Regions from separate parts of the Bacillus xiamenensis genome, predicted to be linked through region 1. Evidence: riboswitches for the same ligand, from Rfam matches in the RefSeq annotation. Region 1 holds a riboswitch; each other region holds the start of a gene.

Region 1 (3,278 bases):
GAAAGAACAGCACCTGCACCGCTCGCCTGTTTCCGCTGAATGTCTGCCCCTGGGTGATCATCTAATCCTGGATAATATACTTTTTTGACCGCAGGATGTTCTTTTAGGAATGTAGCCAGTTCTAAAGCGGTTTGACTTGCTTTTTCTAATCTGACTTGAAGTGTTTTTAATCCCCTTAACACAAGCCAGCAATCCTGAACGCCAAGAACCGCACCGAATGAATTTTGCAGTGAATAAAGTTCTTCTCCCAGCTTCTCGTCTTTGACCACGGCTAAGCCAGACAATACATCACTGTGACCGCTCAAAAATTTCGTTGCACTGTGCAGCACAATATCAACACCAAGATCCAGCGGACGCTGAAGCGCAGGCGTTAAGAACGTATTATCTAAGAAGGTTAGACAGTCATGCTCTTTCGCAAGCTGGACAACGCCTGCAATATCCGTAATCCCTAGTGTGGGGTTTGACGGTGTTTCCATGTAAATGACTTTCGTATTCGATTGAATGCCTTGTTTGACTTCGTTTAAATCTGTCATGTCCACAAAGGTATGCTCAATGCCAAATCTCGAAAGAACTTGGGTGATCATCCTGAATGTTCCCCCGTACACATCTCTTGTGACAAGAACATGATCCCCTTTTGATAACAGAAGAAAAGCAGTTGAAATGGCTGCCATACCTGACGCAAAGGCAAGCCCTCTCGTTCCTCCTTCTAGCGCTGCAATCGTATCCTCTAGCGCCTGACGTGTAGGAGTGCCTGATCGAGAGTAGTCATATTGACCAAATTCATCGAAGCTGCTTTGGTGAAATGTCGATGCATGTTGAATCGGTACACTGACTGCACCTGTTGAGCGGTCTGTTTTAAACGCATTATGAACGAGTTGTGTTTCGAGTGTCCAATCGTGTGTGGTCATTTCGTGTGTACCTCCTCTTTCACTTTTGATAGTGCCTGCTTCAGGTCTGCTTTCAGGTCATCCACATGCTCAATCCCAACAGAGAAACGGAGCAGTTTGTTACACACACCGTTTGCGATGCGAATCTCTTCTGGGATGTCCATGTGCGTTTGCGTCGCTGGATACGTAATAAAGCTTTCAATTCCGCCAAGGCTTTCCGCAAAACAAATCGTTTTCAGCTGCTTTAAAAATGGGTTGACCCAGTCCTCTTTGGCAACACGGAATGACAGCATCCCACCCTTACCTGGGTAAAGAACATCTTGGATTTCCGGCTGCTGCTTTAGAAAGTCAGCTAATTCCTTCGCATTTGCCTCGTGCTGGCGCATTCTAAGAGCCAGCGTTTTCATTCCTCTCATTAAAAGCCAAGAGTCAAATGGAGATAAAACCGCTCCGATGGCATTTTGATGCTGGAACATATCTTCAGAAAGCTGCTCTCCTTTTGTGACCACGAGACCAGCAAGGACGTCATTATGTCCGCCTAAATATTTGGTTGCGCTATGAATGACAATATCCGCTCCAAGCGTAATCGGCTTTTGCAACACTGGTGTGTAAAAGGTGTTATCGACAATGACCAAAGCGCCATGCTCTTTTGCGATCTTCGCAACCTTTTGAATATCCGCTTCCTGCATGAGTGGATTTGTCGGGGTTTCAATAAAGACGGCTTTTGTGTTTGGCGTCATTTTAGAGCGTAAACAGTCTTCATCTGAAAAATCATCGTAAAGAAAACGCAGGCCATACTTTTTCCATTCGTTCTCGAACAAACGGTATGTACCGCCATATAAATCTGATGACACAATCAGTTCATCTCCGCTTTCAAATAGAGCCATGATCGTTTGGATAGCAGCCATTCCCGAACTGAAGGCAAAACCGGCCGTCCCTTCTTCGAGTGAAGCAATCGCATCTTCTACAAGCTGTCTTGTTGGGTTTTTCGTCCGAATATAATCAAACCCTGTTGATTCACCAATACCTCTATGTCTGTATGCTGTTGAAAGATAAACTGGAGGACTGACAGTGCCAGTCGCCTCATCGCTACGGTTTCCAATTTGCGCTAATTTCGTTTCCACATGTTCTGTCATTTGACACCATCCTAAGTAAAAATCTGATTTCAAAACAGAAAACCCCTTCTTCATAAGAAGAAGGGGTTTAATCGCTTCCTCTTATCTTCCAAGCAAAAAAACTGCTTGCTGGATTTAGCACCTTGGTACATCACATCATGTGATGCATACCGGTTGCTGAGGTTTCAAAGGGCCAGTCCCTCCACCTCTCACGATAAGAATGTGTTGTCTGTCTGTTCTAATTCTTAATACTGTAACGCATTAAAACTCATTTTTCAAGGGGAAATGTAACGATTAATTAAAATTTTCTGTATTTTGCACTAGATTGAATGTCAGCCGATTTGATTGCATGTTAGCATATAGGAACAACGCTGTTTTTCGTGTTACAATGAATGGAAACGTTTCACTTATGATGAATTTGGTTAGCTGGAGGAATGGATTATGGTGAAGAAAACAGGAATGATTCAAGAAGAAACCTTACACTCAAAAGAACTTGGGACGGACATGACCGTTCTGATTTATTTACCAGTCAATTACTCGCCCCTTTATACATATCATGTCATCATTGCCCAAGATGGTCATGATTATTTCCGCTTAGGTAAAATAGGCAGACAGGCGGAAGAACTCATGCAAAACAAAGAAATGGAACGCGCGATTATCATTGGTGTTCCCTATGAAAATGTCACCGAAAGACGAAATACGTATCATCCAGATGGCACAAAGTTCGAGGCGTATAAACGCTTTTTAGCAAATGAACTTGTCCCTTATATTGATGAACACTTTCCAACGTATCAAATCGGATCGGGGCGTACGTTTATTGGTGATTCACTCGGTGCTACCATCTCACTCATGACAGCCATTGATTATCCTTCGTTATTTGGCGGACTGATTTTGCAGTCCCCTTACGTTGATGAGTCGGTCTTACAAGCGGTCAAACAATCAGCATCACTTTCTCATTATGCCATTATCCATCAAATTGGGTTAGAAGAAACGGCTGTGAAAACAACAGATGGCCAAGTGCTTGATTTTATTCAGCCGAACGAAGAACTGAAGGCTCTTCTTGAACAGTCTGGTGCGGATTATTTATTTGAGACATTCGAAGGGGACCATAAATGGACATTTTGGCAGCCGCTCATTGCACCTTCGTTAAAAAGAATGCTCCCATATTCGTTCATCAACTGAATTTTGTTATAATAAACAATAATAAATACTTTCTTAATCAGGAGGGAACATGATGAAATACGGAGTTGTTTTATTTCCATCAAAAAAATTGCAA
Region 2 (3,278 bases), 1.4 Mb from region 1:
ATGGAGGTGAATGTTGTTCAATTTATGCTGGTCATGCAACTCTTTCACGTCAAGCACAATCGGTGCATCCTTCAAAGGTGTACGGGGCGGGAATTGCTCCTCTAATGGTGCACCTAACATTTCTTCAATGACCTGCTTTGGATCGGTCTCTTTGACAAGGTGTACCGCCACATCGGTTCCATTCCTCATCACAGTCAATTCATCGCAAATGTTGAAAATTTCTGGCATGCGGTGCGAGATAAAAATGATGCCCGTGCCTTTCTGTTTCAATTGCTGAATCATTGAGAATAATTTGCTTGTTTCCGCATGACTGAGTGGAGCCGTTGGTTCATCTAAAATTAAAATGCTGCATTTGATAGAAACAGCTTTGGCAATGAGCACCATCTGTTTTTCTGCCAGTGTCAGGTCACTCACAAGACGCTTCGTGGAGATGTCAATGTCCATCTCTTTTAATAGTTGAGCTGCCTTGCGATGAAGCTCTTTCCAGCGGACAAATGGTTTTTTCTCAATCTCATGTATCATCATATTTTCACCAACACTTAAATAGGGAACGAGGGCTGTATCCACTTCTTGATGGACTGTCTGCACACCATATGAGGCCGCATCCTTCGGTGTTTGAATCGCTGCCGCCTCGCCATTGATGTGGATGGTTCCTTCAAAATGCGAATGAGCACCAGAGAGAACCTTCATTAACGTGGACTTCCCAGCACCGTTCGCCCCAATAAGGGCATGGACCGTTCCTCTTTTTAATGTGAAATTCACTTGATCCAGCGCTTTGACCCCTGGAAATTCAATCGAAATGTTCTTCATACAAACAAGTGGCGATGTCATAGGTGTCCTCCTTCTCTACTGATCGTCATTTGAAAAACGAAACACCCTCTATTGAAAGAGAGTGCACGCGGGTTATTTTGCATAATGCTTCTTCAAGGTCTTCATCCAATCTTCTTCAAAGGCAGTCGATGAACCGAACCCTTTTACTTCCTCTGCAAGATTGACCATATTGATGGCCTTTCCTGCTTGTTGAAGTTGCTTTTGTGAAATGAGGGAGGCCTCAAGGTCATAGGAAGATGGCGTTTTCTCGCCAGCTATTTTCTTCGCAAGAATCCTCACGTCGACTGCCCCGATGAGCTTCGGATCGACCGCTGCTGTGTACTTCCACGGACTGTTTTCCGAAGTCATTTCTTGCAGATCGGCATTAGACACATCAATACCGTAAATTTTCACTTCTGTTCTTCCTGCTTCCTTTAAAGCTCTTGCCGCACCGATGGCAAATGCATCCCATGTGGCAAAAATCGCATCAAGCTTGCCCTTTGGATACTTATTCAGCATCGCCGCTACTGCATTTTGTGTTTGAACAGACGTATCAGAGGAAGCAACGCCAAATCGGTCAAGCTCCTTGATCCCTGTATGTTGTTTGAGCGTTTCTTGGTACACCTTGTTTCGTCTCACCATCGGCGGGAACCCGTCTACCCAAAGGTACGCAATGTTTGCTTTTCCTTTAAAATCAGCCACGAGCGCGTCTAATGATTTTTTCGCTAATTGTTCATCATCTTGAGATGTCACGGTGACTCCTTTGATGTCCTTTAGCTTCGGGTTCGAATCAAACGCCACAACTGGGATGCCTTTCGCTGTGATCTTCTTCACATCAGCGACTGTCGCCTCATCATCCCCATGCGAGATGATAAAGCCATCATAGTTTTCTTCTAGTGCCTGAGAAATGGCATCATGGAACTTTGCTGTATCACCATTTGCCGTGTAGACGTCCACTGTAAAGCCCAGCGCTTCACCTTCTGCCTTTGTCCCTGCTAAAAATTGAGCCGTATGATCGTCCCCGCCAATTTTGCGGATGACTTTAATTTTTGCTCCCTGCCCCTTTGCAAAGCGCTTCGGTACATTGTCAAAGGATACCTTTTCGTTTGCATTGGCTTTTGAGCCTGCGCTCGATCCCGTACCGCAGCCAGATAATAGAACTGTCAGGATCGTCAATAATACAAGGGATGATGTCCAATATTTACGTTTCATTGTTGTTCCTCCTTCAATTATTTTAGTTTTCACATCAGAAAACTAGGGTAAAAAGTGGGAAAATGCCTGTCAACCAATCATTTGTTTCTTCAAAAGAAACAAAAAAGCCTCTCTTGTAAAGAGAGGCTTGATCACCGTTGCATGAAACATGTATCGGGAAGTCTTCCTCTCTTATCTGTCAAAGCTGTAACAGCTTTGCAGGAATTAGCACCAATTTCTTGAATAATAGAAACGGTTGCCGGGCGTCATAGGGCCAGTCCCTCTGCCTCTCTTGATAAGAGATGTGTTATGAAGTTTGTTTTAGTTGAAATGTCTTCTTAACTTTAATGTGATGTTCCATCATTGTCAATCATTTTTTGAATATTTTAAATTTGATATCGTGATCAAAAAGAAATCGAATGATAAAAAAACCTGATAGTCAATGACTATCAGGAGCAAGATTTGCGTGTTTTTAGGTTGTTTTGGAACTGTCATGAATAAGAAATGAAATGTGCCGAAATGTTTGATTATGAGCAGACTTTCCCTGTATTTGCATTGATTTTCACTGTTTGCTCTTTTTGAGACTGATCAACGACTTTGATGACATACATTGTTATATTGCCTTCTTTCTTTAATTGCATATCTTTGACTACGCCTGTGCAATTTTTTAAGGCAATCTCTTTAGCATGTTGTTTTGTAATTCCCTCTGCTTTTGCAGACACTTTTTGTTTCATTACTTGACCCTTTTCACAATTGATATGATACGTGTAAGCTTTTCCATCCTCACCCAATACTTTTATCACATAAACATATTCATCTGTATCCTTTTTTAATTGTACCGATTGAATAGCACCTTTTGTTTTAGAAAGTGCAATCGTTTCTGCTTTTGATTTCGAAATACTGATCGTTTGACTGCCAGTTTGGTGTGAGATTACCTTTCCATTTTGACAGTTGATTTTTTCAACATGTTGTTTACCATCGTCACCTAGTAGCTTAATGACGTAAACATAGGTCTGATCCTCTTTTTGCATTTCTAATGACTGAATGACACCTGAGCAATTTTTCAAAGCAATCTTTTGAGCGGTTTGCTTGTTAATTGCTTTTTCTTTTTTTGCTGTTTCGTGCTTGATGATTTTTCCTGTATGACAATTGACTTTCAGCGTATGCTGTTTACCATCTTCTCCAAGAACTTTAACCACATAGACTGTTACTGACTTTTCAGTTTTTACAGTAGTCGATTGAATGACACCTGAACAATTTTTCAAAGCCACTTTTTT
Region 3 (3,278 bases), 1.7 Mb from region 1:
CGCGAAGTGGCCGCTTCACCGTCAGCCCACATTGCATCTATTCTATTAGCTGCAAACATTGATGTTCATTCGAAATATTTATGAGGGTGACGTATATGAAAGAGATTGAAGAGCATGAATTCAAGGAGATAGAGGACGATTTATTTCTTTTATACTTATATACACCGTTTTGCGGAACATGCCAGCTGGCAAAGAAGATGCTGGCAGTGGTCGAGGCCATGCAGCCGGATGTTCCCTTTTACGAGAACAATTTAAACTATTCACCAGGTTTTGCGAAAGCATTTGAGATCGAGAGTGTTCCGTGCTTTCTCCTGTTTAAAAAGGGTGAGATCGTACAAAAAGGCTATGCCTTTCACTCAGTTCCATATCTTCACGAAGTGATTGAAACCGCTAAATAAAGCGTTTTTTTGTCATATTTCAAGCAATTCATTTGAAAATTTGTCGAGTTATTTATAAAGGACAAGCTGAGGTTTGTAGAGAAATGTTATGTATAACCAAATGACAGGGAGGTTATACATGTGGAAAATGTGAAAGCCCATGGAAACGTAGGGCAGCGATTGCTTTTAAAGCCGCTGCTTTCATCATCATCCTTGAAGATTACATTTGAGGCGGAAACTGATTCTTGTACTTTGATTGTGGATGAGCGTGGTGAAGTGAAGAAACTGCCTGCAATTGAGTTATCAGATCTCATCTTTTATGGTGAGAGGAAAGAAATTCTTCAATTATTAGATGGAGACATGTCCTTGCAGCAGCTTATCAGCAGGGGACAAGTGAAGGTGAAAGGCTCGTTTCGTGCGCTTCTGAGATTAGAAGCAGTCCTTTGGCTGACGAACGGTTTTTTTCGAAAAATGATAACTTAGTCGTTTACTTGGAAATTAGTGATTTACAGCGTTGACATATCTCAAATAGCATGATATTCTACGTTAGTAAAAACATGAACATCACATAAAACAACATATTTTCTCTTATTAAGAGAGGTGGAGGGACGTGCCCTATGAAACCCGGCAACCGTCAGCATAGCTGAAATTGGTGCCAATTCACTCAAAGCCGCAACGCTTTGAAAGATGAGAGAAAGGCGTATTTGAAATAAAAGGCCTTTCTGCTTGCGTTGCAGTTAGGTCTTTTTTACTGACCTGGCGTCTGGCTAGAGTCACGACAGCACGAAGAATAAATGAACGTATGTGATGGCAACCTATAGATTCAGCAAGAAAGCAGGTGAACAGACTGTGATCCATTTACAGAATGTATCAAAAACGTATCATTCAAAAAGCGGAAATGTTGATGCTGTAAAAGACGTCAACTTGGATATCGATAAAGGTGAAATATTCGGAATTATCGGGTATAGCGGCGCAGGGAAAAGCTCCCTTATTCGCCTATTAAACGGTCTGGAGCAGCCAACAGAAGGAATCGTTGAAGTGGCAGGCAACCGGATTAATGAAGTATCGAATGCGAAACTTCGGAAAGCAAGACAAGAAATCAGCATGATTTTCCAGCACTTTAACTTGCTCTGGTCAAGAACAGTGAGACAAAATATTATGTTCCCACTCGAGATCGCAGGTGTACCTGCATCAAAACGGAGAGCTCGTGCAGACGAACTCATTAAATTGGTCGGTTTAGAAGGAAAAGAACATGCATATCCGTCTCAGCTAAGCGGCGGGCAAAAGCAGCGTGTAGGGATTGCGAGAGCATTAGCGAACGATCCAAAAGTTTTACTATGTGATGAAGCCACTTCTGCGCTTGATCCGCAAACAACGGATTCCATCCTTGAGCTTTTAGCCGATATTAATAAACGACTGGGACTCACCATTGTGCTAATCACACACGAAATGCACGTCATTCGCAAAATTTGTCACCGTGTGGCGGTGATGGAGAATGGCCGTATTGTCGAAGAAGGCGAAGTATTACGTGTCTTCAGACAGCCGAAAGAAGAAATGACGAAGCGATTTGTGAAACAGCTTGCTGAACCAGAAGAAGCGAAAGAAACGATTGAGCACGTCCTAGAGCGAGTAAAAGAAGGTCAGGTCGTCCGGTTGTCCTTTATCGGAGATTCTGCCGAACAGCCGCTGATCACGGAAATCATTCGATCCTTCAAGGTCGATGTGAACATCCTGCAAGGAAAGATTTCTCAAACGCAGGAAGGCGCGTTTGGAACACTCTTTATCCATATTCATGGAGACGAGAACGAAGTTGAAAAAGCCATCGCCTATATCCAAAGCAAACAGGTTGAAATCGAGGTGATGACACATGTTTGAGAAATGGTTTCCGAACGTTGACCTAAATGTCATCTGGAGTGCAACAGGTGAAACGGTATATATGACATTCATTGCACTAGCGTTTGCTTTTGTGATCGGGATCATCCTTGGACTATTGCTTTTTCTCACAAGTAAAGGCGGTCTTTGGGAAAATAAACCGATCAATGCTGTCATCGGCGCAGTCGTCAACATTTTCAGATCGATTCCTTTTATCATTTTAATCATTCTATTATTAGGGTTTACCAAACTTATTATGGGCACGATTTTAGGCCCAAATGCAGCGTTACCAGCCCTTGTCATTGGATCAGCTCCTTTCTACGCACGTCTTGTTGAAATTGCACTGCGTGAAGTAGACAAAGGAGTCATTGAAGCAGCACGATCTATGGGAGCGAAAACGTCTACCATTATTTTCAAAGTGTTGCTGCCAGAATCACTGCCAGCCCTTATTTCAGGCATTACCGTAACAGCGATTGCTCTGATTGGCTCTACTGCGATTGCAGGTGCAATTGGAGCAGGCGGACTTGGTGACCTTGCCTATGTAGAAGGATACCAATCTGGTAATACAGATGTCACACTTGTAGCCACTGTGTTTATTCTGATCATCGTCTTTATTATTCAAATAATCGGTGATTTGATTACAAATAAAATTGATAAACGTTAAGGGAGGATTTATTCATGAAGAAATTGATTTTAAGTGCACTATTTCTAGCATTTGCAGGTATTCTAGCTGCATGCGGTTCATCTAATAACGCAAGCGAAAGCAAAACCATTACGGTTGCGGCTTCAAAAACACCACATGCCGAGATTCTTGAAGAAGCAAAACCACTTCTAAAAGAAAAAGGCTATGATCTAAAAGTAAAAGTGCTTAGCGATTATAAAATGTACAACAAAGCGTTAGCTGAAAAAGAAGTGGATGCGAACTTTTTCCAGCATATTCCTTACTTAAACGAAGAAAATAAATCAAACAAAGATTACAACCTAGTAAGTGCTGGTGCAGTTCACCTTGAGCCTTTCGGTATTTACTCT

The links. A riboswitch is a leader RNA that binds a small molecule or an ion and turns the genes downstream of it on or off. The one in region 1 is predicted to bind S-adenosylmethionine.
Region 2: it holds a riboswitch for S-adenosylmethionine, as region 1 does, so the genes downstream of both, BK049_RS09455 (sugar ABC transporter substrate-binding protein) here and BK049_RS02310 (methionine biosynthesis PLP-dependent protein) in region 1, are expected to answer to the same signal.
Region 3: it holds a riboswitch for S-adenosylmethionine, as region 1 does, so the genes downstream of both, BK049_RS12340 (methionine ABC transporter ATP-binding protein) here and BK049_RS02310 (methionine biosynthesis PLP-dependent protein) in region 1, are expected to answer to the same signal.

What each region holds. Positions count from the first base shown of each region.
Region 1 is NZ_CP017786.1:463,865-467,142, forward strand. It holds gene metC (cystathionine beta-lyase) at 1-908, opposite strand, end outside; gene BK049_RS02310 (methionine biosynthesis PLP-dependent protein) at 905-2,023, opposite strand; SAM riboswitch class I at 2,102-2,223, opposite strand; gene BK049_RS02315 (esterase family protein) at 2,444-3,184, shown strand; gene BK049_RS02320 (YjcG family protein) at 3,237-3,278, shown strand, end outside.
Region 2 is NZ_CP017786.1:1,873,729-1,877,006, reverse strand. It holds gene BK049_RS09460 (sugar ABC transporter ATP-binding protein) at 1-831, opposite strand, end outside; gene BK049_RS09455 (sugar ABC transporter substrate-binding protein) at 904-2,022, opposite strand; SAM riboswitch class I at 2,191-2,303, opposite strand; gene BK049_RS09450 (PepSY domain-containing protein) at 2,529-3,278, opposite strand, start outside.
Region 3 is NZ_CP017786.1:2,444,267-2,447,544, forward strand. It holds gene BK049_RS12325 (toprim domain-containing protein) at 1-84, shown strand, start outside; gene BK049_RS12330 (thioredoxin family protein) at 96-398, shown strand; gene BK049_RS12335 (SCP2 sterol-binding domain-containing protein) at 519-860, shown strand; SAM riboswitch class I at 963-1,071, shown strand; gene BK049_RS12340 (methionine ABC transporter ATP-binding protein) at 1,227-2,252, shown strand; gene BK049_RS12345 (methionine ABC transporter permease) at 2,245-2,913, shown strand; gene metQ (methionine ABC transporter substrate-binding lipoprotein MetQ) at 2,928-3,278, shown strand, end outside.